Regions from separate parts of the Silvibacterium sp. genome, predicted to be linked through region 2. Evidence: predicted binding sites of a transcription regulator. Region 2 holds the regulator's gene; the other holds the start of a gene.
What was found. Region 2 encodes LexA, which represses DNA repair genes until DNA is damaged. Its sites were predicted from a motif close to CANTTCGCTTTTTATTCGC; they were not measured.
Positions count from the first base shown of each region.

Region 1: a site for LexA is predicted at 6,628-6,646, ahead of QM649_RS10000 (DNA polymerase Y family protein). Genes of this name have one in related genera too.

Region 1 is NZ_JASGFD010000022.1:41,730-57,023, forward strand. Features, by position in the region: gene QM649_RS09975 (hypothetical protein) at 1-771, opposite strand, end outside; gene QM649_RS09980 (glycosyltransferase family 2 protein) at 838-1,632, opposite strand; gene QM649_RS09985 (acetyl ornithine aminotransferase family protein) at 1,967-3,367, opposite strand; gene QM649_RS09990 (hypothetical protein) at 3,544-3,723, opposite strand; gene gluQRS (tRNA glutamyl-Q(34) synthetase GluQRS) at 4,108-5,052, opposite strand; gene QM649_RS10000 (DNA polymerase Y family protein) at 5,284-6,621, opposite strand; gene QM649_RS10005 (hypothetical protein) at 6,866-7,036, shown strand; gene QM649_RS10010 (S53 family peptidase) at 7,361-9,109, shown strand; gene QM649_RS10015 (MBL fold metallo-hydrolase) at 9,160-10,053, opposite strand; gene QM649_RS10020 (DPP IV N-terminal domain-containing protein) at 10,056-12,323, opposite strand; gene QM649_RS10025 (zinc ribbon domain-containing protein) at 12,623-13,390, shown strand; gene QM649_RS10030 (5' nucleotidase, NT5C type) at 13,437-13,982, shown strand; gene QM649_RS10035 (helix-turn-helix domain-containing protein) at 14,035-14,808, opposite strand; gene QM649_RS10040 (TIGR01777 family oxidoreductase) at 14,972-15,294, shown strand, end outside.
Region 2 is NZ_JASGFD010000004.1:38,703-53,996, forward strand. Features, by position in the region: gene flgC (flagellar basal body rod protein FlgC) at 1-398, opposite strand, end outside; gene flgB (flagellar basal body rod protein FlgB) at 439-831, opposite strand; gene QM649_RS02385 (sigma 54-interacting transcriptional regulator) at 905-2,200, opposite strand; gene QM649_RS02390 (response regulator transcription factor) at 2,244-2,918, opposite strand; gene lexA (transcriptional repressor LexA) at 3,152-3,757, shown strand; gene QM649_RS02400 (DHA2 family efflux MFS transporter permease subunit) at 3,822-5,396, opposite strand; gene dnaK (molecular chaperone DnaK) at 5,672-7,591, shown strand; gene QM649_RS02410 (hypothetical protein) at 7,683-7,871, shown strand; gene QM649_RS02415 (Fpg/Nei family DNA glycosylase) at 8,005-8,799, shown strand; gene QM649_RS02420 (DnaJ C-terminal domain-containing protein) at 8,857-10,077, shown strand; gene QM649_RS02425 (hypothetical protein) at 10,109-10,585, shown strand; gene QM649_RS02430 (MerR family transcriptional regulator) at 10,594-11,007, shown strand; gene hpnI (bacteriohopanetetrol glucosamine biosynthesis glycosyltransferase HpnI) at 11,124-12,326, shown strand; gene QM649_RS02440 (NAD(P)/FAD-dependent oxidoreductase) at 12,493-14,082, shown strand; gene QM649_RS02445 (hypothetical protein) at 14,153-14,425, opposite strand; gene QM649_RS02450 (peroxiredoxin-like family protein) at 14,444-15,097, opposite strand; gene ffh (signal recognition particle protein) at 15,104-15,294, opposite strand, start outside.

The DNA of each region.
Region 1 (15,294 bases), on a different contig from region 2:
CTGCAGCATCCAGTGCAGATCGAAATCTCCAAGATGCGCGTAAAACGGCAGCATCTCGTGCTCCTCGCGCAGGAAGAGCCCAAGCACGCCCTCGTGCACCAGGAACTCTCCGACGATCGCAAACGCGACTGCCATCCCCGTCAGCCCGGCTACCAGCGGCTTCCACAAGGGTTTCTGTTCGCGCCGGAAGGCCAGCGCTCCAACCACCACCAGCAGCAGGGCCATCGGCAATGGAATCGGTTTGATCGTCGCTGCATACCCGGCACACAACCCGGCAAAGAACATCGGCCAGGCGCGCCCGCGCCTGAGCACGGAAAAGACGGCAGCGTAGGACACAAGCAGCAGGGCGGCAATCACCAGATCGCGCTCACCCGTCTCCCCCATGCCGTCACGGCCATGGAAGAGCGCGAAAAGCACCGCGCTGAAGATGCCGGACGCACGGCTGTAGGGCCACGCAATCGCCACCATCGCGCCACCGATCCCCAGCATCAGCAGCACATCGAAGATGCGCCACGCCAGCGCACTCCAGCCCAGGGTCCCCAGAACCGCGAAGTGCACGAGGTAGGTGCCGGGCATGTTCATCTCGATGATGTCCCGGTAGGGCTTCATCCCATGCTTCATCAGGAAGATGAGATAGCTCAGTTGCGGAGCGTCGTTGACCAGAGCCCAATGCCAGGTCTTGTCGACGAAGTAGCCGAACCAGAACAGCAGGAACAGGCACATCGCGGTCAGCACCGCGCGACGGATCGCCTCCGGGCGAGAGGCGGTCATCGACGGCGCCGCGCCTGCGGGGAGCGGAAAGGAATTCGAAGTCGTAGCCAATTGCTCGCCTGGGGTTTACGAAAGGTAACAGTGTTCCGGGATCGAGTGGGTGGTCAGCCGTTCCTTCGGCTCGTCCTCCAGAAAGGACGGGTTGCTCAGCCCCATCTTCTTGAGGCGATAGTCCAACGCCGTCCGCATCACACCGCAGCCGTAAATCACGCTGCGCCGGAAGTTGATCGACGAAGCCTCAGGAAAGTAGCGCGTCGGGCAGGAGATTTCCCCCACGCGGAAGCCGAAATAGAAGGCCTGCGCGATCATCTGGTTGTCGAAGACGAAATCGTCCGAGCAGCTCAGCAGCGGCAGCCGCTCCAGTACCCTGCGGCTCCAGGCGCGATAGCCCGTGTGATACTCCGAAAGCTTCTGCCCCATCAGCAGATTCTGCGCCAGGGTAAGCGCACGGTTCGAAACATACTTGTAGAGCGGCATACCGCCCTTGAGCGCTCCGTTGCCAAGGATGCGCGAACCGAAGGCGCAGTCATACTCCCCGCTGGCGATAAGGCCGGCCATCGCGCCTACCAGGCCCGGCGCGTACTGATAATCCGGATGGAGCATCACGACGATGTCGGCGTCCGAAGCGAGCGCCGCCGTATAGCAGGTCTTCTGATTGCCGCCGTAGCCGCGATTTTTGTCATGGCGGATGGTCTTGATACCAAGACGCACCGCCAGCTCGCAGGTATTGTCCGAGCTCGCGTCGTCGGTGAGGATCAACTCATCCACCACGCCGGGCGGGAGTTCACGCACGGTGCGTTCCAGGGTGAGTCCCGCGTTATAGGCTGGCAGGACGACAGCAACACGCTGCTGATGAATCATCCACGCTCCAATTCATTCCAAGGTCTTAAATTCGGCCGGTGTTCCCCGGCTATGATTCTCTACCTATGACTGACGGAAGCAGCGGGAATTTGTTGCATCTTCTGGATGGTCGTAGAGGTTATTTCCTAATAGATGCAAAAGGATAGCGTTTCCAACGGTCGAGCTGCTGAAAAATCGGGCCGAAGACGAAAACGCCACGCGCGGACGAAAAACAGGTGCCCACCTCCCGTTGTGGGAAGCGGGCACCCTGTGTATTCGCTATTCTCCAGCGCCCATTCCAGCCGGAGTTGGCTTGAATGGGGTGGCACAAAGTCCTGCACCACGGCGATCCTGGCTACTTGCCCTGTTCCGCTTCCACGATGGCGATGCTCTCCTCGAAGATGTCGAGGGCGATCGTCGCCTCGTGCTCGTTGAGCACGAGCGGGGGAGCCAGGCGGATCGAGGTCTCGCCGCAGCCCAGGATCAGCAGTCCGCGCTCGAAGGCCAGCTCGACAATGCGGTCGCGCCATGCCCCGGCAACTTCCTTCGAGTGCTGATTCTTCACGATTTCGACGCCGATCATCAGGCCGCGTCCGCGCACATCGCCCACAATGCCGTATTTCGACGTCCACGTCCGCAGGCGCTCCAGCATCAGGTTGCCGATCTTCTCTGCGTTCGCAATCGCCTCGCGGTCAAGGATGTCCATCGTCGCCAGCGCCGCGGCAATCGCCACGGGATTGCCGCCGAATGTCGATGCGTGCGAACCCGGCTTCCAGTCCATCACATGCGCCTTCGTCATGCAGATGCCGAGCGGCATACCCGAGGCAATGCCCTTCGCCGAGCAGACGATATCCGGCTCCACGCCGGTGTGCTGGATGGCCCACCACTTGCCCGTGCGGCCCGCGCCGGACTGCACTTCATCCGCCACCAGCAGGATGCCGTACTTGTCGCAGATGCGGCGGAGTTCCTGCATGAAGATCGTCGGCGCAACAACGTAACCGCCCTCACCCTGGATCGGTTCGATGAAGATCGCGGCGACTTCCTCGGGCGGCAGCGTGGTCTTGAAAAGGCGGTCTTCGATGTAGCGTGCGCATTCGAGCGCGAAGGCGTCCTTCTCTTCCTGCGAATCGCCGCAGCCGCGGTACTCATAGGGATAACGCACGTGCGTCACGCCCGGCACCAGCGGAGCGAAACGGCGGCGCTGCTGCGGCTTTGAGGCGGTGAGCGAAAGAGCGCCCATGGTGCGTCCGTGAAATGCGCCGAAGAAGGCGATCACATGCTGGCGGCCGGTGTGGTAACGCGCGATCTTGAGCGCGCATTCGACCGCTTCCGCGCCGGAGTTGCCGTAGTAGAAGCGATGCGGCCCCTTCATCGGCGCAATCGCCGAGAGGCGCTCGGAGATGGTGACCAGCGATTCGTAGTAGAAGTCGGTCCCCGACATGTGGATGAGCTCAGCGGCCTGATCCTGAATCGCTTTGACGACTTCGGGATGACAATGTCCGGTCGAGGTCACGGCGATGCCGGCCGCGAAGTCGAGGAACTCGTTGCCGTCCACGTCTTCCACGCGGATGCCGCGGCCGCGCTTCGCCACCATGGGATAGGAGCGTGTGTAGCTGGGCGAGATCAGCCGGTCATCGTCGGCCACGATGCGCTGCGCGTTCGGGCCGGGCAGCGGGGTCACCAGCTTGGGCCCGTACTGGGCGCGGATGTCGGCGCTGGCTGTCTGCTGCGTCATGCTGGCTGTCGAGGTGCTCATAGCTACGTCTCTCCTTGATCCCGCAGAGTCCCCTACGGGATGATCTGGGGCCCGAATCACCGTGTGACTGGGCGCATTGCCGGAATATTTCGTTGTATGAGAGAGGGTCTTCTTCCGGTCGCCGGGCGCTCGCGTGGGAGCGTCTCTGCAAAGAGCGCAGCGGCGGGCAGCGGCGACTAGTCGCTGCCGAAGAGGCTAGGTCGCGTGCTGGTAGGCAGAACGCGCAGATGCTTCAGGACACGCAGGTGCTTGCGGGGGGAAATCGCGCGCGCATAGGCCCGGCTCCAGCGACGAGTGCTGGCGAAGATCACCGGATTGGCCGCGGACATCTGCATGGCTGGCGTTTGCCAGAGCATAGCACAGGACTGCTACTGCGCGTAGAGCGATCCGCCTTCGGCTTCCGCTCCCTTTGGTCGCGGGCGAGGCTTTTGCCGGGTGCCCCACGGTGGCCCATGCAAGCCTTCTGTTGGCTTGAGTGGGGAAACACAGAAGCTGCTCACCACGAAGAAATCCTGTCCCTCCCGCCCAAGCGAAGGTTGGACGGCGAAGGTTGGACGGGGCGCCCGGATCCTCACTTGTTCCTGAGAACCGCAGGTTCCTCCACTGCGCTCGCGTTGCTCGCTTCGGTCGGAATGACAGGTTGTTTTCTAAATCTCGAACTCCAGCCTCTTCGCCTCCGAGCAGAATCGCGACCAGAGAGAGCGGAGGCCGAAGGCGGCCTCTTCTCCGCAGAGCAGAGGCTAGTCTCTGGGAGCGATCCTGCTCGGCATGCCCAGCAGCGCCATGCGCAGATCGCGCGGATCGCGTCCCATCTCACGCAATGTGCGCAGGGCCAGCGAATTATGCCGCTTGGCAAGACGATTGCCATCCTTATCGCGGATGAGCGGGCAGTGGAACCAGCGTGGCGGTTTGAAACCCAGTGCTTCGTAGAGCAGGATCTGCCGCGCCGTCGACTTCAGCAGGTCTTCGCCGCGCACCACCTCGGTGATGCGCATGGCCGCGTCATCCACCACGCAGGCCAGCTGGTAGGAAGGCACATCGTCGCGCCGCCACACGAGAAAGTCGCCGAAGTCCTTGCCTGCGACATAGCGTTGCGGCCCGAGGTGGACGTCTTCGAACTCGATCGCGCGGCCATCGGGCACGCGAAAGCGCCAGTTCACGCCCGCGGGCTCGTCGTAGTGGCGCGGCGCTTCGTCCTGCCCCGGCAGGCCGGCCATCGCCAGCCCGGACATCACCGGCAGGGGGCGGCACGTGCCCGGATAGCGCGGCTCGTCGTCCTCCTCACCCTCATGCGGCGCGGAGATCGCGGCAAGATCCTTGCGCGAGCAACGGCAAGGATAGATCAACCCTGCATCGCGCAGCTTCCGCCACGCCTCAAGATAGAAAGCCCGCCGCCGGCTCTGGCTATACGGACGATAGCGTCCCCCTAGCTCCGGTCCCTCCTGCCAGTGCATGCCGAGCCAGTGCAGATCCTCGACCATCGCGGTGACAAACTCGGGCTTCGCCCGCTGCGTATCCAGATCCTCGTTGCGCAGCACCAGCACACCGCCCGCATCCTTCGCCCGCTGATACGCCGTGAGGAACGTGGCCGCGTGCCCCACATGCAGCAGGCCGGTGGGCGAGGGCGCGAGGCGTCCGCGGTAGGTGCGCTGTTTGTCGGCCAGGAGCGAGAGCGGATCTAGCATTCGGGGATTGAAGGGTAGCGGCGAAGCGAGAACACCCCGTTCGCCTGCTTATGCCTATTATCTCCTGCACCTGTCATTCCGACCGAAGCGTGAGAAGGACCTTCACTCCCACACTTAGGCCAACAGAAGGCTTGAATCGGCCACCGTGAGATCCTGCGAACCCGATCCTCGCTCTTTAAGTCGCGACCAGAGGGAGCGGAGGCCGAAGGCGGATCGCCCTGCGCGAAGCAGTTACTCGAATAAGTCCGGAATGTTTGTGAATGCGATGCGCGTGGGCGCGGCGGCCCGCGCCAGCAGCATGCTCGCTGGCATCAGCGTCGTGAGGCCGTACTTGTGATTGAGCGAGTCCATCGCCGTGGTCAGGCGCGTGCGCCGCGATTCTCCCTCAAGGTTTCCGAAGAGGTCGAGCGTGTGCAGATGGTCGGGCACCAGGTTCCCCAGTCCTACGCCCACGTAGAACGGCTTCCGGTGTCGTGCGTCCTTCGGACATCGCTCCCACAGCTTGCACAGCGCCTCCACCAGCGTCTGGCTGTCCTGGCATTCGACCACGGACATGCCCTGCGACCATCCCTCCTGCGGAATGCCGGAGTAGTGCAGCCGATGCGCTTCTTCTTTCGGGACCACGAACTTCACGGAGACGGAGATGCTCGTCGTCCACAGCCGCGCCGCGCGCAGACGCATTGCCGCCTTGTGCAGCAGCTTGTGCGCGACGGCATAGCAGCCCTCCGGGGTGCGCAGCGCGGGAGGCAGCACGTGGCTCTGGCTGATCGACTTCTGGTGCTCGAGCGCCGCATCCTGAAAGTCCTCGCCGCGCAGCCAGTGCCAAAGCTTTTCTCCCTGGATGCTGCCCCAGGCGTGGTTCATCTGCTCGCGGTCGAGCCGCAGTAACTGTTCCATGGTCCGGATGCCGGCCATGTGCAGCCGCTTCTCCATGCGAGCGCCCACGCCCGGCAGGTCGCGCAGCGAAAGATGTTCGAGCGCCGCAGGCAGCAGGTCCGGCGTGAGCGCAACCAGGCCATCCGGCTTCTCCATGTCGGACGCGATCTTCGCCAGGTAGCGATTCGGCGCGAGTCCGATCGAACAGCGCAGTGTCTCACCCACCTGCTCGCGAAGAACCTGCTTGATGCGCTTCGCCAGCGAGAGCGCTGCCCGCAGCGGCTGTTCGCGGCCGATCAGGCTCGACGCCATCTCATCGATCGAAAGCACCGCCGAGACCGGCACACACTGCTGCACCGCTTCGACGATGCGATTGTGATAGTCCACGTAGATTCCGTGCCGCGCTTCGACGAATTGAATGCCCGGGCACAGCCGCCGCGCCTCGGCTACCTGCGTGCCCGTCTTCACGCCGAAGGCCTTCGCTTCATAGCTCGCGGCGATCGCGCAGGTGGTATCGGCCATCACCGGCACTACTGCCACCGGCCGCCCGCGCAGCTCCGGCCGCATCTCCTGCTCGACCGAAGCAAAGTACGAATTCAGATCGAGAAAGAGCCAGCGTACGCGCGGCTCGCCCGCTGCCGCCGCGTCTGCGGAAGAGGAACCGGAGAGCGCGGAGTGGGCGGAATCAGGCATACATATATTTTCGCCTTTTATTCTCCCATACGCAAATCTTCTCGCGCCTTTCTTCGCCGGGTCGATATGTCAGGAGACGGGGCGACGGGATAGGCCAGCAGCGATCTACTCCGGAAGTTGTAGGACGCTGCGGCAAATTCCTACCGCTCTCGTCTAACACAGTGAGATGATGGGTCCACCCCCATCATCGCTGTTAGGAAACCATCCGGCCCCATTTGGATTCTTAATCAGCGGAGTCGCTCCTATGTGGTTCACTCGCATGCATGACATTCTGGGACACCTGACGCGGATCAGTGATTATCTTCCTGCGTTTCTGGTGACCATCGGCGTGGCAGTGCTCATCTGCTGCGCGGTCGGTTGCACCTGCAGTCCGTGCAAGGAAGAGGACGATCTCTTCCATCACGAGACACTGTAGTCGCCCGGCCCTCGCGCTTCCCCGCGCCCCCACGCTGTCGCCAATCCCTTGCCATCCGCAGTAACGTCCCCCGCGACATTCCTTTCTTGTAAATTTCATCCTGTAACTGCGCTCACCTTCACGCATCCAAACGACTTACACAGGGATATCTGCACCTGTATCCAGGCGTACGACTACACCGGGAGACAGATTCAGGTAAAGTGTTTCGCGTCCCCGGTCAGCAGTCCCGCCAGCCTGCAGTTCCGCATGCGGAGCCAGCGCTATCCGCGCCTGCTTCGCGAACCTCGTCGGTAGTTCTTCACCCCCGGAAGGTGACCCCGAATCATGACGAACGCCAGCACCAAGCGCACGACTCTCGCTCACAGCGAACGCAAAGCCCCGCATAACGCCACCGCCGCCGGCGCGACCTCGCCGCAACAGGTCATCACCGTCTCGGTCATCGTGCGCCGCAAGAATCCCCTTCACCTGCACGAGCTGAAGAAGCACCTCTCGCACCAGGAGTTCCTCGAGAACTACGCCGCCAACCCGGCCGACTTCGATCAGATCCGCCGCTTCGCCCACCAGCACGGTCTCAGCATCGACGAGTCTGCCTCGAGCCTCGCCCGCCGCACCGTCGTGCTGCGTGGCACTGCTGCTGCGCTCGAAAAGGCCTTCGGCGTAACGCTGCAGGATTACACCACCGCAACCGGCCACAAATTCCATGGATTTACCGGCACGCTTTCGCTGCCCGAAGAACACGCTTCCATCGTCGAAGCCGTCCTCGGCCTCGATGCCCGTCCGATTGCGAAGCCCCATATCCGCCGCCAGCCGCGTGGCGTGGCTCCTGCCGCGGCCGCGCAGAGCAGCTTCAATCCCAACCAGGTCGCCGCGCTCTATGGATTCCCCAGCGGCACCGGCGCCGGACAGACCGTCGGCATCATTGAACTGGGCGGCGGCTACAGCGCCTCCGGCCTCGACACCTACTTCAACAATCTCGGCATCACCCCACCCACTGTCGTCGCGGTCTCCGTCGACGGCGGCGCAAACACGACCGGTAGCGACGCCGACGGCGAGGTCGATCTCGATATCCAGGTGGTCGGCTCGATCGCCACCGGCGCGACGATCGCCGTCTACTTCACGACGAACACCGACCAGGGCTTCATCGATGCCATCACCACCGCCGTACACGACACGACCAACAAGCCATCGGTGATCTCGATCAGCTGGGGCGGTCCGGAGACCAGCTGGGCGCAGTCTTCGCTCACCGCGCTCGACGAAGCCTGCCAGTCGGCCGGAGCCCTCGGCGTCACCATCACTGTGGCGGCCGGCGACGGCGGTTCGGTGGACGGCACAAACTCGAATGTCGTCGACTTTCCCGCTTCGAGCCCGTATGTGCTGGCCTGCGGAGGCACGCGCATCACAGCCAGCAGCACTGCCATCACCAGCGAAGTGGTCTGGAATGACGGCTCAGAAGGCGGCTCGACCGGCGGCGGCGTCAGCACCGCCTTCTCTGTGCCCACGTGGCAGAGCGGCCTGAGCGCCACCACCGGCAGCGGCCAGGCCAGCGCGCTGACCGGCCGTGGCGTACCGGATGTCGCCGGCGATGCCTCGCCCGCATCCGGATATAACGTGCTCGTCGACGGTCAGCAGGTGGTGGTCGGCGGCACCAGCGCCGTTGCGCCGCTGTGGGCGGCATTGATCGCCATCGTCAATCAGCTCAAGGGCTCGAGCGTGGGCTTCGTGAACCCAACACTGTACGGCGCGGCCTCGGCCTTCAACGACATTACCTCGGGAAACAACGACATCTCCGGCGGCAACGGCGGCTACGAGGCCACCACCGGCTGGGATGCCTGCACCGGCCTCGGCTCGCCGAAGGGTGCAGCGATTGCCGCGGCGCTCGGCGTCACCGGAGGCAGTGGAAGCACAGACGGCGGAACATCCGGCGGTGGAACGACAACCGGTGGAGGTACGACCGGGGGTGGTGGCACTGGAACCAGCGGGACGGGCAATGGCGGGACTGGAACCGGCACGACGACGGGCTCCGGCAAACACCACCATCACCCCAAGCACGGCCATGAGGAAGGCGCTGCCTGAGAACAGGCGCCGGGTGCCCAGGTCTCGATTCTGAGACCTGGGACCAGCCTTTACCGTTCCAGCTCCGGCTTGCCCTTTTCATTCCAGCGCACGTATCCCATCGGGCGATCATGATCGTGAGTGAAGAGCACCAGCCACCGCTCCGGGATGGCGCGCGCGTAGAACCGCTTACGCTCCTCGATCACCCGCAGTGGATCGAGATCGTATCCCATGCCCCAGGTCACATCGAGATGCGCGCTGGTGGGAATCAGGTCCGAGATATAGCAGGCATGCTCGCCGCCTGACTCGATGTGTACGGCCATGGTCTGCGCCGTGTGTCCGGGAAAGCATTCAACCGAGATGCCCGGCACAATCTCCTGCGCCTGGCCTGGCTGCGCCTCAATGAGCGTCATCTGCCCGCTCTCAATCAGCGGATCATAGTTCGCGCTGATGTAGCTCACTGCATCGCGCTCAAGCTGACGATGCCCATGATCCACTTCGCCCTTGTGCGCGAAGTAGCGCGCGTTGGGGAAGGTCGGAACAACCTTCCCCGCATCGGTCAGCGTCGTGTTCCAGCCGCAGTGGTCGAAATGGAGATGCGTGTTGATCACCACGTCCACCTCTTCGAACCGGATGTTCGCCGCCGCGAAGGAGGAAGGCAGAAGCTGCTTCGCCTCGACGAAGCTTCGCTGCTTCTCGCTCATCTTGTTGCCGAGCCCCGTCTCGATCGCGACGACATGCTTGCCAGTGCGCACGACCACCGTGTTCAGCCCAAGCGTGATGCGGTTCTGCGCATCGGCCGGCATACGCTTCTCCCACAGCGTCTTCGGCACCACGCCGAACATCGCGCCGCCGTCGAGCTTGAACGCCCCATCGCTCAGCACCGTCAGCTCGAAGTCACCGAGCGCAGTGCGTGTGCGAATAAGGTCGTCAGGATGCGGCGCGATATGCATTGGAGCCTGCATCCTTACTGCTCCTGCTGCGGATGCATCACGTACTGCTCGAACTCCTGCAGCAGGCGCGTGTGATATTCGCCCTGCGCGGCAGGACCTGCGATCGAGTGCGTCTTGCGCGGGAAGATGTTGTAGTCGTATGGAATCCCCGCATCGATCAGCTTCTGGATGTACTGCACCGTGTTGCCCAGGTGCACATTGTCGTCCCCTGTTCCGTGGAAGATCACGATGTGTCCGCGCAGCTTCGCCGCCGAGTTCACATCCGAGTCGTCGCGATACGCCGCTTCATCCTGCGAAGGCAGCCCCATGTACCGCTCGGTATAAATCGAGTCGTAGAGGCGCCAATCCGTCACCGGCGCGCCGCTGCCGCCCGCGAGGAAGCGGTCCGAATGGCTCAGCGCGTAAAGCGTGAAGCTGCCACCCCAGCTCCATCCGAACCAGCCCATGCGATGCCCGTCGAGCTGCGGATATTTCGCCAGCACCTGATCCACCGACGCAAGCTGATCGGCCAGCTCTGCAGGTCCGAAGCTGTGATACGCCGCCTGCTCAAAGGCGCGTCCACGGCCGGCCATGCCGCGATTGTCCACGTGCATCACCGCAAAGCCATGTTCGGCCATCAGCTGATCGAAGTACCAGTTGCGGTTGCCGTACTTGTTCTTCGCCGTGCCCACGCCGGGCCCGCCATACGGGTTCACGATCAGCGGCACGCTCGCCGCAGACTTCTCACCCACCGGCAACTGCAGCGTGCCATAGAGCATCGTCTTGCCGTCGGCCGCGGTCAGCGTCAGCAGCACCGGAGGCACCAGGGTGTGTCCTGCGACCGGATGCGACTTCCAGAACGGCGTGCACTCGCCGGCGCCCGTGCAGTAGCTCACCACGGCGGGCGTCGTCAGCGTCGATGAGGTATCGATGAACGCGCCACCCTTCTGCGCAAACTCCGGCGCATGGAAGCCATCGGACTTCGTCACGCGGCGCTTGCCGGTGCCGTCCAGCTGCACCGCCCACACCTGCTGATCGCGCGGGTTGCCCTCGTTCGAGAGGTAGTAGATCGTTCCCTTCGCCTCGTCGACCGCCTTGATCTCGCCAACCTCGTACTCACCATGCTCGAGCTCGCCCGCGGGCTTGACGTCACTCCCCAGCGGATTGGCCGGATCGAATGTGTAACGGTAGATGTGCGTATAGCCATCCTGCCAGCCGGTGTTCAGGAACTGGTGATCGCCGACGAACGTGATGTCATAGGCAATGGTGAAGTACTTCGGCTCGGTTTCGGCCAGCACGCGCTTCACGCTGCCGCTGCGCGTGTCCGCAAAATACAGGTCGCGATGTTTATGGTCGCGCGTCAGCACCTCGACCCACACCACGTTCGCGCTCACCCAGCCAAAGCGCGGAATGTAGTCATTGTTCGCGCTCACCGGGATATTGAGCCACTGCGTCGCGCCGCCTTCGGCGCTCACCACGCCCACGCGCACACCGGGGTTTGGATCGCCCGGCTGCGGATAGCGCTGCTCGTCGACTGTCGCATGCACCGGGATCCAGTCGGTCAGCGGATATTCCGGCACCTTCGCCTCATCCATCTGCAGATACACAAGCTGTTTCGAATCCGGCGACCAGAAATAATTACTTCTCGTATCAAGTTCTTCGAGATAGACCCAGTCGATCTCGCCGTTCAGCAGCGTCGGTTCTTTCGTCGTGGTCAGCGCGACGGTCCCGCCGCCGCCCTTCACCGGCTGCACGTAGAGGTTGTGATCGCGCACGTAGGAAACCCGTGCGCCGTCCGGAGAAAACTTGGGATCGTCCCCGCTCTGCATGCCCGTGTTGCCGATGGTCGTGCCCTCGCCGCTTGCGAGATCGTAGTTCCACAACTCGCCGTCGGTATTGAACAGCATGTGTGTCGAATCGGGCGACCAGATGTAGTCCGGCTGGTTGTAGCGGCTGCGATGGTCGGCGTCCTTCTCACGCAGTTGCGCGTTCAGCAGGCGCGCAATTTTGCCCACCGGCACCAGCTTCGTCAGCTTGCCGTCCGCTGTGTCGATCTGCATCACGTCGCCGCTGTCGGCAAAGTAGGTTGCACGCTTCCCGTCCGGCGACCAGCTGATGTCCCCCGGCGCGTCGCCCGTCAGGTCATCGCTGCTGTAAATCTCCTTGATCGTCCAGGGATGATCCTTCTGCGGATGATCCGTCGGGGCAGAGCTCTGCGCTGCGAGAGGAAGCGTCAGCGCGAGAGAAGCGGATGCAGAAGCAAGCAGGGCAAGAGTCTGAAAGGAACGCAAAGCAACTCGCAAGATAACTCCAGGGCAGGAATTTCGCGATCCGGTTTTCCGCGCAGGGGCACGCAGCGGACCGCAAACGTTTGGCAAGGCCATTCTACCGGTCGGCCCGCGCTACGCGATCCCTGCTGGATCGACGAGCCCGCTTTGGACCGCCTCATCGCCACAAACCTGTCATCCCGACCGGAGCGAGACAGGTTTTTCGTCTCGCGCAGTGGAGAGATCCGCGGTTGTGCGCGAGCGAAAGAACCGCAGGTCCTTGTTTGACGCCGAGGCTGGCTCACCGCCGTCCGTTATAGACTGCTCTTCAGGTCATGAACGACGAACTGCTCTCACTGGTCCAGCTCCAGGAAACCGATCAGGCCATCGCAGCCCTGCGCACCGGGCTCGCGGCCCTGCCGCAGAAAATCGCAGCGCTCGAAGAAAAACTCGCGCGCCAGAAGACTGCCGTCGCCACGGCCGAACAGGCTCTCAAGGACGAGGACGCCGCGCGGCGCCGCATGGAGAGCGACCTCAAGGACCAGCAGCAGAAGATCGTGAAGTTCCGCGACCAGTCCTCGAGCGTCAAGACCAACGAGCAGTTCAAAGCGCTGCAGCATGAGATTGAATTCGCCGAGGCCGAGATCGTGAAGATCGAGGACCGCGAACTCGAAAGCATGGAGCGCTCCGAACAGCTGGAGCCGCAACTGGCGAAGTCGCGGCAGGAGTTCTCCGACCACAGCCGCGTGGTCGAGCTCGAGAAGGAAGCCGCGCAGGCCAGGACGGAAGAGCAGAAGCAGCGCCTCGAAGCGCTCGAGCGCGACCGCCAGCTCTACCGCTCGCAAATCACCGGTAGGAATGACGGCGACACCCGCCTCGCTACCTATGATCGCCTCACGAAGTCGAAGGGCACCGCGCTCGCCGCCGTCGAGAACCAGCGCTGCACGGCCTGCCAGATGGGCGTGCGCCCGCAGCTCTGGAATCAGATCCGCTCCGGCCAGCTGCTGCCCTGCGAAAGCTGCGGCCGCCTGCTGTATCACGACCGCGAAGAGGCCGCTCCGCCCGACGCCGCACCCGGCGCGCTGCGCAACAAAGCTCAGTAACGAACATCGAAGAAGCCCGCCACAGGGCTCGACAGGATGGGAACGCATGAAGCGTATCTGTATCGACATGGACGAGGTGCTGGCCGACACTCTCGCCGAACATATCGCCCGCTATAACCGCGATCACCAGGAAGCCATCACCAAGGGCGACCTTCGCGGCAAGTGGCTCTGGGATATCGTCTCCTCCGATCGCCATGAGCGCCTCGACGGCTACCTCCGCTCCGAGGATTTCTTCGAAGACCTGCCGGTGATCGAGGACAGCCAGCGCGTGGTGCGCGAACTGCTGAAGGATTACGAGGTCTTCATCGCCACCGCCGCCATGGAGTTCCCGAACTCCTTCGGACCGAAGTACCGCTGGCTCCGCCGCCACTTTCCTTTGCTGAACCCGCGTAACTTCGTCTTTTGCGGCGACAAGAGCATTCTCAATGCGGACTACCTCATCGACGATCAGCCGCTGCACTTCCGCCGCTTCCCGGGTGAGGGCATTCTCTACAGCGCGCCGCACAACCTGAACGTCTCCGGCTTTCGCCGCGTGGACAACTGGGCGCAGGTCGCCGCGCTGTTTGTGCCGCATCTCGTGCTGCAAAAATAGAAAGGGCGGACCGCGATGGTCCGCCCCTCCGTTTGATCCAGACTTGCAGCCGCTACACCCGCCGTGCTGCGCCTAACGGTTTCACCTGCATGATCTCGCGATCCAGCGGCCGGCCTGCCGGCGCCGTATTTCCGTTGGAATGCCCGTTCCCGCTCTTGCCATTCGCCACCGCCGCCGGACGCAACGTCGCCCCCTGCACCAGATGCTGCTGGTGCATGGTCACGATCAGCGCCACAGCCGGCTCCGATCCTGCACAGCGATAGGCATGCGGAGTGCTGGCGTCGAAATACACGCCATCGCCAGCCTCGAGCACGTGCGCCTTGTCGCCGTGGCGAATCTGCAACTCTCCCTGGAGCATGTAGAGGAACTCATAGCCCGGATGCACGTGCGGCCGGACCTCCTTGTCCTCCCGCAGCGGGATGAACTCCGCATAGTAGGGATCCATGTGCCGGTCCGGCACCATGTAGCCCAGGCTTTCAAAGTAATAGGTGGGGTCGTCCGTGCCCGTCTGCGGCAGGCGCACACGGTCCGTTTTCTTGTGAATCCGGAAGAGCGTGTGCGGCTCCGGCTCGAAGAAGTACGACAGGTCCTTGCTGAAGACCATCGCGATACGGGCAAGATTGCGGAGCGTCGGAACGACACGGCCGGTTTCGAGCTGCGAAAGAAAGCTCGCGGAAAGGCCAGTGTGCTTCCCCAGCTCCACCAGACCCATGGATTTCTTCAGGCGCAGCCGTTTGATACGCTCGCCAATCTTGCGTTCTGCGATAAAGGCTTCTGCGGTCTCCGGATCGATCGTCAGTTTGCTTTCTTCCTGCTTCATCGCCATATTTTGTATCCTCGCGGTTCGTTTGCGGGGGGCAAATTCCCATTTTGGTACTGGGATGCACCAAACTGCAAAAATGTTCTTCCGATCACAATGTCTTTCATGCTGACCACAAGAGCGGCATCCAATTTACGAGTACGCCAAATCGCAAACTGAATTGCAGACCATGCCAGAAACCTCCAAAAAGATCCTGATCTCCGGCGCCTCGGGCCTCATCGGTTCGGCTCTTACTCAAGCGCTCCAAGTCCAGCAGATTGAAGTACTTCAGCTCTCCCGGAAACCATCCTCCGCAGGACAGCAGACGGTTCTGCGCTGGGATCCCTCGGCCGAACGTCCGGTATCCGACCCCACGCCACTGGAAGGCCTGCACGCCGCCATCCATCTCTCCGGGGCGAACCTTTCTTCGCGCCGCTGGACGGAAAGCTACAAGCGCGAGATTGTCTCCAGCCGCGTTGATACCACGCTGGCGCTGGGGCGGGTCTTCTCGCA
Region 2 (15,294 bases):
ACAGCCGAGCTGTTGAGTCCGTAAGCGCGGTTCGCGCTCATCAGGTCCACCATCTCGGTCAGAGGATTGATGTCCGGATAAGAGACATAGCCATCCTTGTCCGCGTCGGGATGTTGCGGATCGTAGCGGCGCAGTCCCTTAGACTGATCGGGAACGACGGCGGCAATCGTCACTCCGCCGATCCGGCCCTCGGCCTCGGCCGAAAAGCCGTTTTCCGTGAAGGCATCGGCAAAGCTCGGCGCCTCGGACTCGAAGACCACATGCTGACGCCGGTAAGGTCCGCCTTGCGGCGTCTGTGTGGTTTCAGCATTGGCCATGTTCGCCGCCACGACCTCGGCCCGCAGCCGCTCGGCAGAGAGCGCCGATCCGCTCACATGCATGATTCCGAAGAGATTCATTTCCGGTTCTCCTCCCTGATCCCGGCCGCATCGACTTCATCTACTTGCTGTCTGCGTGGATGGCATCGAGAACGGTTGCATATTCGTTCTTGAGCAGCGAGACACCCATGCGAAACCTCAGCTGATCCTCGGCCATCTTCAGGCCTTCGCGATCCATCGAGACGTTATTGCCATCAGGCCGTTCGATCAGCCCATCGACACGCTCCACAGACGCATTGCGGCGCACCGTTGAGGGTTTTCCATGACTTTCATCGCGCCTTTCCCCGGCGATCTCCTCAAGCGAGGCTTCCATCTCCGCGGCAAAGTCGAGACCCACGGTCCTGTATCCAGGCGTGTCCACGTTGGCTACGTTCTGGGCTGTCAGTTTCATCTCCAGCCCTGTCAGATCCAGGTAGCGCTCGAGTTGCTCGCTCAGCAAAGTGGTCACATGCATGGCCGGTTCTCCTTCCGCTTCGCATATCTGCAAAAGGTGTTCCAAAGACGCACAGGAGTAGATTGAAAAACTCTCATGCCGATTCTTCGTCGTTGCCGAATTCGATCTCTGCAACCCCGATCTCCGCGCGCTCCTCGGCGAGGATCCAGGCTCTTTCAAGAACGTGTTCGAGCTCGCGCACGTTTCCTGGCCAGGAATAACCACGCAGTTGCTCGCGGGCCGCGAAAGACAGGCTCCTCGCCGCGCTGCGTTCAGCCAGCCGGGCGAGGAAGAACTCCGTAAGCCGATCGATATCGGCAACGCGTCCGGCAAGCGCAGGAGTGCGGATCGAGAAGACGGAAAGCCGGTGATAAAGATCGAGCCGGAAGCTCGCCTCCCTCGCCATTCGCGCCAACGGACGGTGGGTCGCCGCAACCAGCCGCACGTCTACTTTCACCGCCTCGTTGTCCCCGATGCGCTGCAGTTCCCCACTCTCGAGAAAGCGCAGCAGCTTGGCCTGAAGCGGCAAAGGCATCTCGCCAATCTCATCGAGAAAAAGTGTTCCGCCATGCGCTGCTTCGATCCTGCCCGTTCTCCCTTGCACCGCTCCCGTGAATGCGCCCCGGGTGTGCCCGAAGAGCTCGGCCTCGAGTAGCGATTCGGGAATAGCGGCGCAGTTGAGCACAGCAAATGGCCGTGAGGAACGAGGACTCAGCCGATGGAGAGCCCGCGCCACCAGTTCCTTGCCCGTGCCTGTCGGGCCCTGGATGAGCACCGGCGTCGGCCGCGGCGCAACCAGCCGGATACGCCGGCTCACCTCGAGCATGGCTGCATCCTCGCCGATGAACTCCGGCAGCCGTAGGCTGGCAACCGCAGATGGAATGTTCGCCGTCGACGGACGGAGCGAAGCGGAATTTTCAGGATGAAGGAGTGGAGCGTGCAGCGGCCTCGATATCTCCCTCGACGTTTCAATCACCGGGGCCGCGTTCCAGGCTGCGCCGTCACCATCCTGGCCGCGGCGCACGGCCAGCAGCACCTCGTTGCGGCGTGGACTCCGGCCACGGCCCGCGGCCTCGACATCGCCCAAGGCCACAACATCCATCTCGGCGAAGAGCCTCTGGCATTCGGCGAGAAATTCCGTCACCTCGAGATCCGGCAGCCAAGTATCGACAACCAGCGTCTCGGCGGATTCCGCATCGAGCATGCCCAGCGCTTCAGCGCCTCCCGAGGCCTCCCTCACTTGCCAGCGCAGGCTGGACAGCGTATCCCGCACCCGCTGGCGAAAGGAAAGATCGGAGCTGACCAGAACGGCCGTGCGTGCGCGCGGCGGCACCGACGGAGAGGATGTGCGGGGATGCGCGAGTTCCCGGGGATAGGGTGCTGAGAACATGAAGACCTCGATTTCTGATGTCTTACCGGAAGACGATCGCGATTCAGGCCTGCGAAGCCAGACCGATCGCGTAGCCCTGCCCGCGTACGGTCTCGATCAACGCCGGCTGACCGGTATCGTTCAGCTTCCGCCGCAGGTAGTTCACATACACATCGACTACGTTCGTGGTGCTCGCGCGCAGCTCCCATACGTGCTCCAGCAGCGCCGCCCGGGAGACGGCCTGGCCGCGGTTGAGAAGCAGATATTCGAGCAGCGCGAACTCCTTGTTCGTCAGAGCGACCGGGCGCCCCTCGCAAAGCACGCTGCGCTCCACGCGGTTTACTTCGAGCCCGCGCTGGCGAAGCACCAGCGCGGCGGCGCCGCGGCGACGCACGACCGCCCGGCAGCGTGCCCGAAGCTCGGCCATCGCAAAAGGCTTGGGCAAAAAATCGTCAGCTCCGAGTTCGAGAGCCTGTACCCGCACCTCGACACCGGACCGCGCCGTCAGAACCACCACGGGAGCATCCTCTCCTGTGCCGCGCAAGAACTTCAGGACCTCAAGGCCATCCCGCCGGGGCAGGTTCAGGTCGAGAATCGTCAGATCCGGAGCCGATGCCTGGAACAGCTCTACCGCTTCCTGCCCATCGGTCGCCACCATCACCACATGCCCTTCGCCGGCAAAGGATCGCTGCAGCAACGCCGCCAGGGCCCGATCTCCATCCACCACCAGAAGTCGCATCTCGTATTTCCTCGTGCCCCAATTTCGCGCAAAGAAGCGGGGCGAACAACAGGCAAAGCTATGCGAGAGCAGCCCATCATTCCTCTTTGGGACACAGGCGCCGCAAGTTCTAAAAGGAAACCAGACTCGCTTCGCAAAGCAGAAACCTCCTCATGCGCAGCGAGGGAGCGGCGAACGCGAGGCGCAAAAGAAAAAATCTCCGCAATTCGCTTTTTATTCGCTAAAATGTACGCATGGCTGTCACGCGTCGGCAAAAAGAGGTGCTGGACTTCATCACGGCGTTTGTTCAGCGCAACGGTTATTCTCCTTCGTTCGAGGAGATCGCCCAAGGGCTCGAGCTGCGCTCGCTGGCCACCGTGCACAAGCACGTCACCAATCTGCAGAACAAGGGATTGTTGCAGCGCGCGCACAACCGCAGCCGCTCGATCGATGTGCTACCGGCACGCCCTCCCAAAGCCCGTTCCGCCGAGCGCTTTCCCCTGCTAGGTCGCATTGCCGCCGGCCTGCCGATTGAGGCGGTCGAAAACCAGGATTCCATTGCGCTCACCGATGTCGTCGGCAACCGTGAAGTCTTTGCTCTCCAGGTACGCGGCGAGTCAATGCGCGATGAGCATATCGTCGACGGCGACTTTGTCTTTGTCGAACGCGGCAATGTCGCGCACGAAGGCGATATCGTGGTAGCGCTGGTGGGAGGGATGGAAACCACGCTTAAGCGGTACTACGTCGAGGGTTCGACGATCCGCCTGCAGCCCTCAAATACCGAAATGGACCCGATCTACGTTCCCGCTGCCCAGGTGGCAATCCAGGGGCGCGTGGTCGGCATGCTGCGGCGCTACTAACAACAGCGCACGCAGAGCAGATGGAGTGCAGCGAAAAGCCCGGCGGATGCCGGGCTTTTTCAGGTCAGTGCGCGCCTGCCGGAGCTTTCTTGCCCGGCACGACCTTGCGGAAGAGCCACACCAGCGCCACGCAGCCGAAGCACAACAATGCCATCCAGCGGAAGACATCGACGAAAGACCACAGCTGCGCCTGCTGCCCAAGTTCGGTGTAGAGCCGGCTCGAGGCCGCGCCTTGCGCATTCGCCGGATTCGTCATGTGCCCGAGATAATTCTTGAGCGCCGTCGTCTGCTGCTCGAACCATGTGCCCGATCGCGGAATGTAATTGGCGATTTCATTCTGGTGCGCATCCGTACGCCGTGTCAGCAATGTCTGCGCGACAGAAATTCCAATGGATCCGCCGATGTTACGCAGGAGGTTGAAGATACCGCTGGCCGAACCGATCTGATCATTCCGCAGCGTGCCGTAAGCCTGCGTGGTAATCGGCACGAAGACGAAGCTCAGCGCAAACCCGGTGACGACGATGGGCAGCAGCAGCGTGGTCGGCCCGATATCCAGCGTGAGGTTGCCGAAGAACAGCGACATGACGCCGAAGGTGATGAAGCCGAAACTCAGCAGGTAGCGCGCATCGATCTTGCCGCCCAGGTAGCCGATCACCGGCATGCCGAGAATCGACCCTATGCCGCGCGGTCCTACGACCAGCCCAGCGGTGAACGCAGTGTAACCAAGCAGATCCTGATAAAAGAGCGGCAGGACCGTAATCATGGAGTAAATGCACAGGCCGAACATCGCAATCAGCAGGCAGCCGATGGCGAAGTTCCAGTTCTTGAGCGTCTTCAGGTTGACCAGCGGCGACTTCGAGCGCCACGAATGCCAGATGAACCAGATGAACGAGGTCACGAGGAAGAAGGTCGCCCAGCGGATCCACAGAGCACCGAACCAGTCGTCCTCCTGGCCCTTGTCGAGGATGACCTGCAGGCAGCCGGTCCAGATCGCCAGCAGACCGAAGCCCAGGTTGTCGAACCTGCCGGCCTTGGCATTCTTGATGTACGGCGGATCATGCACGAACCGGCTGATCATGAAGACCGCCAGCGCACCCACCGGGATATTGATGTAGAAGGCGTAACGCCAGCTGTATGTATCGGTTAGCCAGCCACCCAGGGTGGGACCGAGTACCGGGGCCACGACCACGCCGAAGGCAAACACGGTCATGGCGATGCCACGCTTCTGCGGCGGGAAGCTTTCGAGAAGGATGGCCTGCGAGAGTGGCTGGAGGGCGCCGCCGCCGGCTCCCTGGATGACGCGAGCCAGCAACATGATGCCGAGCGTAGGAGCCGCGCCGCAGAAGAATGACGAAACCGTGAAGATGACCACGCAGGTCAGCAGGAACCGCTTACGTCCGAAGCGCAGCGAGAACCAGTTGCTGGCCGGAAGGATCACGGCATTGGCGACCAGGTAACTGGTCAGCACCCAGGTGGCTTCATCGTTCGAGGCCGAAAGAGACCCGGCGATATACGGCAGCGCCACCGAGGCGATGGCCGTATCCAGGACCTCCATAAAGGTGGCCAGCATCACCGAAACAGCGATAAGCCAGGGGTTTACCCCGGCATTCTGCGCCTGCTGACTACGTTCGTCTGCCATGTTCCTGCTTCTGATTGAAAATCGCGTGCCGGTCTGTGGCTAATGAAGGTCGCGAAGACGGCATTTCCGAACCGCAGGGCCAGCCAACAAACAGATATGCCTCAATTGGATACGCGAGTAGGGGCGGAAGATGCAGAGTCCGGCCTGCCGGTCGGGAACAGGCAAAACCTCCTGCATCCCGGATGGCAGAGACCGCATCAGATAGATTGACAATAACTCACTCAAGTGCGAATGTAGTGCTTGACGCGAGTCGTCAACAGTTGAGGAGCAGCCAAATGGCAAAGATTATCGGTATCGATTTAGGCACCACGAACTCCTGCGTCGCGGTGATGGAAGGCGGCGAGCCCAAGGTTATCGCCAACGAGGAAGGTGGTCGCACCACCCCCTCGATCGTAGCCTTCACCAAGAGCGGTGAGCGTCTCGTGGGCCAGGTGGCCAAGCGTCAGGCCATCACCAACCCCCAGAACACCATTTATTCCGTCAAGCGCTTCATGGGCCGCCGCGCCAATGAAGTCAACGACGAGATGAAGATGGTCCCCTACAAGGTCAAGCAGCAGGGCGATCACGTCGTCGTCGAGGCTCAGGGCAAGGACTACACCCCGCCCGAGATCTCCGCCATGATCCTGCAGAAGCTGAAGAAGGCGGCGGAAGACTATCTCGGCACGACCGTTACCGAGGCCGTCATCACCGTGCCTGCGTACTTTAACGATGCGCAGCGCCAGGCGACCAAGGACGCCGGCCGCATTGCCGGTCTGGACGTCAAGCGTATCGTCAACGAGCCGACGGCAGCCGCGTTGGCCTATGGTCTCGACAAGAAGAAGGAAGAGACCATCGCCGTGTACGACTTCGGCGGCGGCACCTTCGATATCTCGATCCTCGAAGTCGGTGAAGGCGTCATCGAAGTGAAGTCGACCAATGGTGACACCCACCTGGGCGGCGACAACATCGATCAGGCGATCGTGGATTGGCTCATCGCCGAATTCAAGGCGGAAGAGGGTCTCGACCTCGGCGCAAAGGGCAATGAAATGGCCCTGCAGCGTCTGAAGGATGCGGCCGAGCGCGCCAAGATCGAGCTCTCGACGGCAATCGAAACCGAGATCAACCTGCCCTTCATCACGGCGGATGCGACCGGCCCGAAGCATCTTGTGAAGAAGCTGACCCGCGCCAAGCTGGAGCAGCTGGTCGAAGGCATCCTGCAGCGCTCGATCGAGCCCTGCAAGAAGGCCATGATCGATGCCGGCGTGGACGCGAGCAAGATCGATGAAGTTGTGCTCGTCGGCGGCCAGACACGTATGCCGCGTATTCAGCAGATCGTGAAAGAGCTCTTCGGCAAGGAGCCCCATAAGGGCGTAAACCCGGACGAAGTCGTTGCCATTGGCGCGGCGGTTCAGGCCGGAGTTCTGGCTGGTGAGGTCAAGGATCTTCTGCTGCTCGACGTGACCCCGCTGACGCTCTCGATCGAGACGCTGGGCGGCGTGGCGACAGCGATGATCCCGCGCAACACGACCATCCCGACGAAGAAGACCGAAACCTTCTCGACGGCAGCTGACAGCCAGACGGAAGTGGAAGTCCACGTCCTGCAGGGCGAGCGTCCGATGGCCGCACAGAATCGCACGCTGGCGAAGTTCAAGCTGAGCGGCATTCCTCCGGCTCCGCGCGGCGTGCCGCAGATCGAGGTCACCTTCGACATCGACGCGAACGGCATCCTGAACGTCTGGGCCAAGGACAATGCGACCGGCAAGGATCAGAAGGTGACCATCACCTCCTCGTCGGGCCTGAGCAAGGAAGAAGTTGAGCGCATGGCGAAGGAAGCCGAAGCTCACTCGTCCGAGGACAAGGCGAAGCGTGAGGAGATCGAGGCTCGCAACCAGCTCGACGGTCTCGTCTACAACATCGAGAAGATGCTGAAGGACAACGGCGACAAGGTCTCCGGCGTGGAGAAGGCCGAGGTGGAATCCGCCCTGGCCGACGCGAAGAAGACTCTGGAAGGTCAGCCGGATGCGGCGGCAATGAACGCCGAGCGCGAGAAGCTGACTGCCGCTTCGCACAAGCTGGCCGAGGCGATGTACAAGGCCGGTGCAACACCGGGAGCCCCGACCGACGGCGCCGCGGCGGCCTCTGGCACGACCGAGGAAGCCAAGAAGGACGAAGGTGTTATCGACGCCGAGTACGTGGACGTCGAAGAGAAGAAGTAAGCGCGCAGCCAGCTGCGTTTGCATTACCGAGGGGCTGCTCCGTAAAGGGCCGCCCCTCATTTTTTAGCCAGACTTTCGGCGAAGGAGTGCAATGACGGAAGCGAACACGGTATCGAGCATGGTTTGGAAGTGCGAACAGATTCGCGCGGGCCAGGTGTACAACCGGGTAATGTTCGACACGAAGGAAGAGGCCGAGCAATTCCGCGTACAGATGAACAAGGCAGAGCCTGATCTCTTCTGGCGCGTGGAAGCGGTGGAAGCGCGCATGGTGTGGAACTAAGCTTGCGCCCCCGCCCAGTGCCGACAACAGGCTTGAGCGGCACCGCCGGGCCAGTGCGCTCCCTTTGGTCGCTTTGGCTGGAATCACAGAGCTTTTGAGATGTTCGAATACCGGAACTCAAGAACGGAGATCGATGCCCGAAGGAAACGAGATCCATCGCTTTGCCAAGCAGCACGCCGCCGCGCTCGCCGGTCATCGCCTGCATGTGGATTCTCCCAACGGAGGCTTCCCCGACGCGACCGTGCTCGACGGACGCACGCTGAAGTCGGTCGAGGCGTATGGCAAGCATCTGGGGTATGTCTTCGGCAAAGACCTGATCGTGCATGTGCATCTCGGCATGTACGGCGACTTCTGGGAAGGCCAGATGCCGCTGCCTCCTGAGAAGGGCGCGCTGCGGCTGCGCATGTGGAACAAGACAGATTGGATCGAGTTGCGTGGAGCGACCGACTGCTCGATCTTCGACGAGGAGAAGTGGGCTGCGCTGCTGGCGCGGCTGGGCGCAGACCCGTTGCGGGATGATGCCGACCCGGATCCGGCCTTCGCCGTCATCCGCAAGCGTAAGACCGCCATCGGCCTGTTGCTGATGGACCAGCGCATCTTCTCCGGAATCGGCAACATCTTTCGTGCGGAGTTGCTCTATCGTGCGCGGATCGATCCAATGCGGCCGGGCAAGGACGTATCGCTCGCCGAGCTGCGGTCGATATGGAAAGACGCCTGCAAGCTGATGCCCGAAGCGATGGAAGACCGCCGCATCGTGACGACGCGGCCGAAGGATCGTCCTCATGCGCGGCGCCCGGTGCAGGATGAGGAAGTGCATTACGTTTACCGCCGCCACAACAAGCCGTGCTTTGTGTGTGGTGCGACAATCAAAAGGCAGGAGATGGGCGGACGCACCGTGTACTGGTGCCCCCAGTGCCAGGCGAATTAAGCCCGAGAAGGCCTGAGACGTCATCCTGCCGGAAAGTTTGAGAAGAGCTGACCAACGATGCCATCGACTCAAAACAAGGACTACTACGCCATCCTTGGCGTGAAAAAGACAGCGACAGCGGATGAGATTCGCAAAGCCTTCCGCAAGCTCGCACGCAAGTATCATCCGGACGTAAACCCCGGCGACAAGAAGGCCGAGGAGAAGTTCAAGGAGATTTCGGAAGCCAACGACATTCTGAGCGACGAGAAGAAGCGGAAGGTTTTCGACCAGTTCGGCTTCTACTCTGACCAGATCGACCCGGCTACGGCAGAGGCTGCGGCGCGCGGCGCCTATGGTCCCGGCTACGGCCAGGGAGGCCCAGGACGCGGCGGCCAGGAAGTGCCGTTCGACTTCGGCGGCTTCGACTTCTCGGACTTTGCCAACCAGCAGGGCGCGGCCGGGCAGCAGCAGGGCGGCTCGAGCTGGGGCGGCTTCAAGGACATCTTCTCCGGCATCTTCAATCAGGGCCAGGGCGGAAGGCAGCAGGAAGGTCCGCAGGGCGGCAGCGACCTCGAATACCAGGTGCAGGTGGATTTCTGGACGGCGATCCGCGGTGGCACCACGAAGCTGCAGGTGCAGCGGCAGGAGATCTGCCCAACGTGCAAGGGCAAGGCTTCGACCGGCGGCGCGCACACCTGCCCGGAATGCCATGGCTCCGGCCAGGTCACACAGATGGGCGGACGGATGAAGTTCAACATCCAGTGCCCGCGCTGCGGCGGCTCCGGCAAAGTGCGCAACGCCTGCGGCACCTGCCACGGACAGGGCACGGTGACGCGGACCGAGACCATCGAGTTCCGCATCAAGGCAGGCACGCGCGACGGACAACGCATCCGGCTGGCCGGCAAGGGCAATGCCGGAGTACACGGCGGCGTGCCCGGCGACCTTTACCTGAACATCCGCGTGGGCACGCATCCGGTCTATACGCGTCAGGGCGACGACATCCAGATCACGATCCCGGTGACCGTAGCGGAAGCAGCGCTGGGCGCGAAGATCGAAGTTCCCACGATTGATGGGCGCGCACTGCTGAAAGTTCCGCCAGGCACGCAGAGCGGGCAGAAGCTGCGCATGGGCGAACGCGGTGTTCCCTCGGCCTCCCATGCGGGCGTACGCGGCAACCAGATTGTCACCATCGAAGTTGCGGTACCCAAGGTACAGGACGAGCGCTCGAAGGAGATCCTTCGCGAGCTGGCGCGCCTCAACCCCGAAGATCCGCGCGAAGAACTCTGGACGAAGGTATAGCCTCGTTCAGGGAGAGATAACAGAGACGGCGATGATAGAGCCAGCGCAGACAGAAACCGACGAAGTCGTACGCGACGACGCCAACGAGCTGCTGAACGCCGCCGTCTCCTACGGCAAGCGCATGTTGCGCAAATATGGCGAGTTTGGGCCCTTCGGCTTTCGTCTGAACGAAGAAGGCAAGGCCGTGATGGAGAGCATCGCGCAGCATCACATGCCGCCGGATGCTTCCCTGCTCCACGGCCTGCTGCGCCAGCAGCTTCTCGAGCGGGCACAGCGCGGCAAGCTGCCGGCTGCGGCCATGGCCTCGAATGTCACCATGGGGCAACCTTCAGGCGAGGGCTACCGCGACGCCATCATGGTGGAAATCGAGCACCGCAAGGGGTATGTGATCAAGGCGTTTGTCCCGTATAAGATCACCGGAGGGCAGTTTTTCGGATTCTTTCCCCGCGTGGTGCGCTTTGGAGCGATCCGCACGCAACCATCGGAAGCCCAGTTGTTTACTCCCTGAGGAAGGTCATGCCGACCAAACGCAAGTCCAAAGGCGCATACATGATCTCGGCCGTCGCCGAGATGTACGGCATTCATCCCCAGACGCTTCGCCTCTACGAGCGGGAAGGCCTGCTGAAGCCCTCGCGCAGCGACGGCAATACGCGCATGTACACCGACGAGGACCTGGAGCGGCTGGAGTTCATCCTGAACCTGGCGCGCGACCTGGGCGTAAATATCGCCGGGATCGCGATCATCCTGCAGATGCGCGAGCGCATGGAAGAGATGAACCGCCAGATGCAGGGCTTTGTGGACTACGTACGGTCGGAGATGGTTTCCCGCATGCAAGGGATGAATCAGCCCGCAGCTTCGGCCATGGTGCCGCTGCGCCGGCCCGCGGTACGGCCGGTAGTGGTGATTCCGAAGCCTAGGACGAAGCGGTAAGTGCCGTTTTTCGAGTCAATTACGATATCTCAGCGCAACTTTCGCGCCGCTGCGCTAGTCTATTAGTGTGCTCGATCGCCATGGGGACTCTGCAACCCGGGCACCTTCACCAACTCATGATGAAACTTCTGCTTGGCCTTAGCCTGTTGGGCCTGCTGAGCTCCACGGTGTTCAGCATTCTGGTTTTTCTGGCCGCGCAACGTTTTACGCGGCGCCGTCGCGCTGTCCCAGGGAATGCCTCCCTGCCGTTTGCACCACCGGTCTCGCTTTTCAAGCCGCTGCACGGCTACGAACCGGGCCTGGAAGAACACCTCGAAAGCTTCTTCCGGCAGGACTACCCCGAATACGAAATCCTCTTCGGAGCACGCGTCGCCAATGATCCCGGCCTGGAAGCCGCCCGCCGCGTCGCATCCCGCTACCCGTATATTCCCGTTCGCTTTGTGCTCACCGGCGAGCCCTGGTACATCAACGCCAAGGTGTGCACGCTCGAACTGATGGAGCGCGTGGCCACGCATGACATCTTCATCGTCAGTGACAGCGATGTACGCGTAACGCAGAATTATCTTCGCGAAGTCGTTGCTCCTTTTGCCGACAAGAAGGTCGGCGCGGTGACATGCCTTTATCGCGGCATCGGCACCGGCCTCTGGTCGCATCTTGAAGCAGCCGGCATGTCAGTGGAAATGACGGCAGGCGTGCTTGTAGCCAACATGATGGAAGGCATGCAGTTCACGCTGGGTCCCACAATGGCCGCGCGGCGCATCTGCATGCGTGAGATGGGAGGCTTCGGCGCTCTCGGCTCCTACTGCGCAGACGACTTCGTACTCGGCAACCGCATCCACAACAATGGGCATACGGTGGTGCTCTCCTCACATGTGATCGACCACATCGTGCTCAATGAGGATTTTGTGGATTCGCAAAAGCATCAGGTCCGCTGGATGAAGTCGACGCGCTTCTCGCGCCCGAAGGGGCACTTCGGCACCTGCCTGACCTTCAGCGTGCCCTTCGGCATTCTAGGAGCTGTGGCTGCTCTTGGCATGCACCTCCCGCTCCTGGCGCTTATTCTGCTGGGCTACAGCCTGCTGAGCCGCATCGCGATGGCCGCGATGCTCAGCCGCAATGTCGTCCACGAAACGACTTGGCTGCGCACAGCGCTGATCTTCCCTTTCCGCGATCTGCTGGGATTTTTCTACTGGGCCGCGAGCTATGCGGGCAGCACCATCGTCTGGAGAAATCAGAACTACACATTGACTACCGATGGCCTCATGCTTCCAGCCGAAGCCGAGGACGATTCGAAGAGCGCTCCGGCGTTCACCTCCTGAGCGGGTCTGAGGCCCGCTTCGCAACCGCCAGTCCGGCCGGCCGCGCGCCCGCCGTCGACCCTGGCAAGCACGGATTGCCCATGTCTAAGAGAACGAACATCTGCGGCGCGCCACTCTCGCGCAATGCCGCCCCGCTGGTAAATCTTCTTTCTGCGAGTGTCGCCCGATGAGCGCCGGCAGAACCGCAGTCATCATCGGAGCCGGACCCGCCGGACTCACCGCCGCGCTCGAGTTCCTGCGCCGCAGCGATATCCGCCCCATCGTGCTCGAGGCGAGCCACCGCATCGGCGGCATCTCCTGCACGATCGAGTACAAGGGCAACCGCATGGATATTGGCGGCCACCGCTTCTTCTCGAAGGTGGACCGCGTGATGGACTGGTGGACGGAACTGATGCCGATCGTCGCCGATGAGAACGGCGATGGCGCGCATACTGTCAGCTACCAGAACAGGACGACAACCGTAAATGCGAAGACCGCCAGCGAAGACGAAGACCTCGTGATGCTGGTGCGTCCGCGTAAGAGCCGCATTTACTTCCTCCGCGGCTTCTTCGATTACCCAATCACATTGAGCGCAGGCACTCTGACGCGGCTGGGCGCGGTGAGAACCATCAAGATCGGCGTCAGCTATCTGCTTGCGCGTATTTTCCCGCGCAAAGAAGAGAAGACACTCGAAGATTTCCTCATCAACCGCTTCGGCAAAGAGCTGTACAAGACCTTCTTCCAGTCCTATACGGAAAAAGTCTGGGGTGTGCCTTGCGATCAGATCAGCGCGGCCTGGGGCGCACAGCGCATCAAGGGGCTCTCCCTGCGCACCGCCGTTGTGCACTTCTTCAAGAAGGCCTTCAGCCGCAAAAAAAGGTCGAGCGACATCGCACAGAAGGACACCGAGACCTCTCTGATCGAGAAGTTTCTCTATCCCAAGCTCGGCCCTGGCCAACTGTGGGAACACGTGGCTGACGAAGTGGTTCGCATGGGCGGCGAGGTTCGCATGCATACCCGCGCAGAGCGCCTCTTCACGGATGGCAACCGCGTCACGTCAGTTGAGGTCCGCTATGAGAACGGCGAGCGCGAGGTCATCCCAGCGGACTTCGTCTTCTCGACCATGCCAATCCGCGAACTGATTCACTGCCTGGATGCGCCTGTTCCGGCAAAGATAAAGGAAGTAGCCGATGGCCTGATCTACCGCGACTTCATCACGGTGGGGCTGCTCGTGAACAAGTTAACTGTCACGGAGCCGGACGGCTCGCCGCTGAAGGACACCTGGATCTATATCCAGGAGCCGGATGTGACCCTGGGCAGGCTGCAGATCTTCAATAACTGGAGTCCGTACATGGTTGCCGACCCGACGAAGGTATGGATCGGGCTCGAGTACTTCTGCTACGACACGGACCCGATGTGGCACATGGAGAATGACGAGATAGCGCGCTACGCGATCGCCGAAGTGGAGAAGATCGGCATTCTCAAGGCTGCGGATGTGCTCGACGCACATGTGGTGCGCGTGCCGAAGACCTATCCAGCATATTTCGGCACCTACGATCGATTCGACGAGATTATCGATTACACCTCGACATTCGAGAATCTCTTTCTGGTCGGGCGTAACGGCATGCACAAGTACAACAACCAGGACCACTCCATGCTGACCGCGATGACTGCGGTGGACAACATCACGGCCGGCAACCTGGATAAGGATCCGCTCTGGAAAATCAATACCGAGCAGGAATATCACGAAGAGAAAAACGGTTCGGACAAGCAGTAGACTTGTCAGAACCTTGCAATAGAAACGCCTGCGCTGAGCGCAGGCGTTTTCACTTCAGGCAGAAACTCCGTTATTCCCACTGCGACGCGTGACGCCGCAACCACCAGCACGGCGGCGCGCCATGCGGAAACAGCGCCCGAGCGCAATCTACTGGCTGCGTGCCCATATAGTCGTATTCCGCCTTGCTGCCCTTCAATGGGGTTTCGAGGAACTGCTTCACTTCGACGGAATCATATCCGCGGCCACGCGCAGATTCAACGCGGAAGACGGCAAAATCCGCGACATACGCGACAACAAATACGACCACCAAAGCCCGCACCGTCAGCCACAGCAGCTTCTTCATCGTGCCTCCGCGGATGAACTAGCGAGCCCTCACCGGAAGATGTGCAAGCACGTCTCCGGGTTCCGGCCGCACGCGATAGTCGGCATGCGCCTCGGCGTAGAGCACGGTGCCATCCATATCGACGACATACGTGGCGGGCAAAGGCAAACGCCAGCTCTCTTCTCCATTGACGAAGGGGATGTTTACGAGGACGCTGCGATAGTACTGCCGTTGAAACTCGGGCACGGTATACGCCAGGCCGAACTGCTCAGCCAAGCGGCACTCTTCATCGCGCAGCATGGGAAACGGGATGTCATGCTGCCCCTGCGTGAAGTCGCTCTGCCGCGTGGTCTGCGGCGAGATCGCCACCGTAAGGCCGCCACGCTCGCGCACGATGGGATAAAGATCGCGCCAGGCTTCCAGCTCCGTTACGCAGTAGGGGCACCAGCGTCCGCGAAAAAAATCGATGACCAGAGGCCCAAGAGCCAACAGGTCTGACGAGCTTACGCGACGACCGCTCGCATCCGGCAGGGAGAATTCCGGGATTTTCGCGCCCACCCCAAGAATCTTCTGCTCGATGCCGGTCGCGAACAGCTCTTCTACCGCGCGCTCTCCAATAGCCAGCCGTTCAGGCTGCACCAGTGTGCGAGTCTGCGCGGTGATTTCATCGAGCTGGTCCTGGAGATGGGGCATCCGCGCTTACCTGCCCATCCCGCCGCGCATGCCACCGAGCATACCCATGGCGCGCCGCTGCAGCATGCCGCCCTTACCCACGTTCTTGAACATCTTGCGCATCTGCGCGTACTGGCGCAGTAACTGGTTCACTTCCTGCACAGATGTACCCGAGCCCGAAGCAATGCGCTTGCGGCGGCTTCCGGAGATGATCTCGT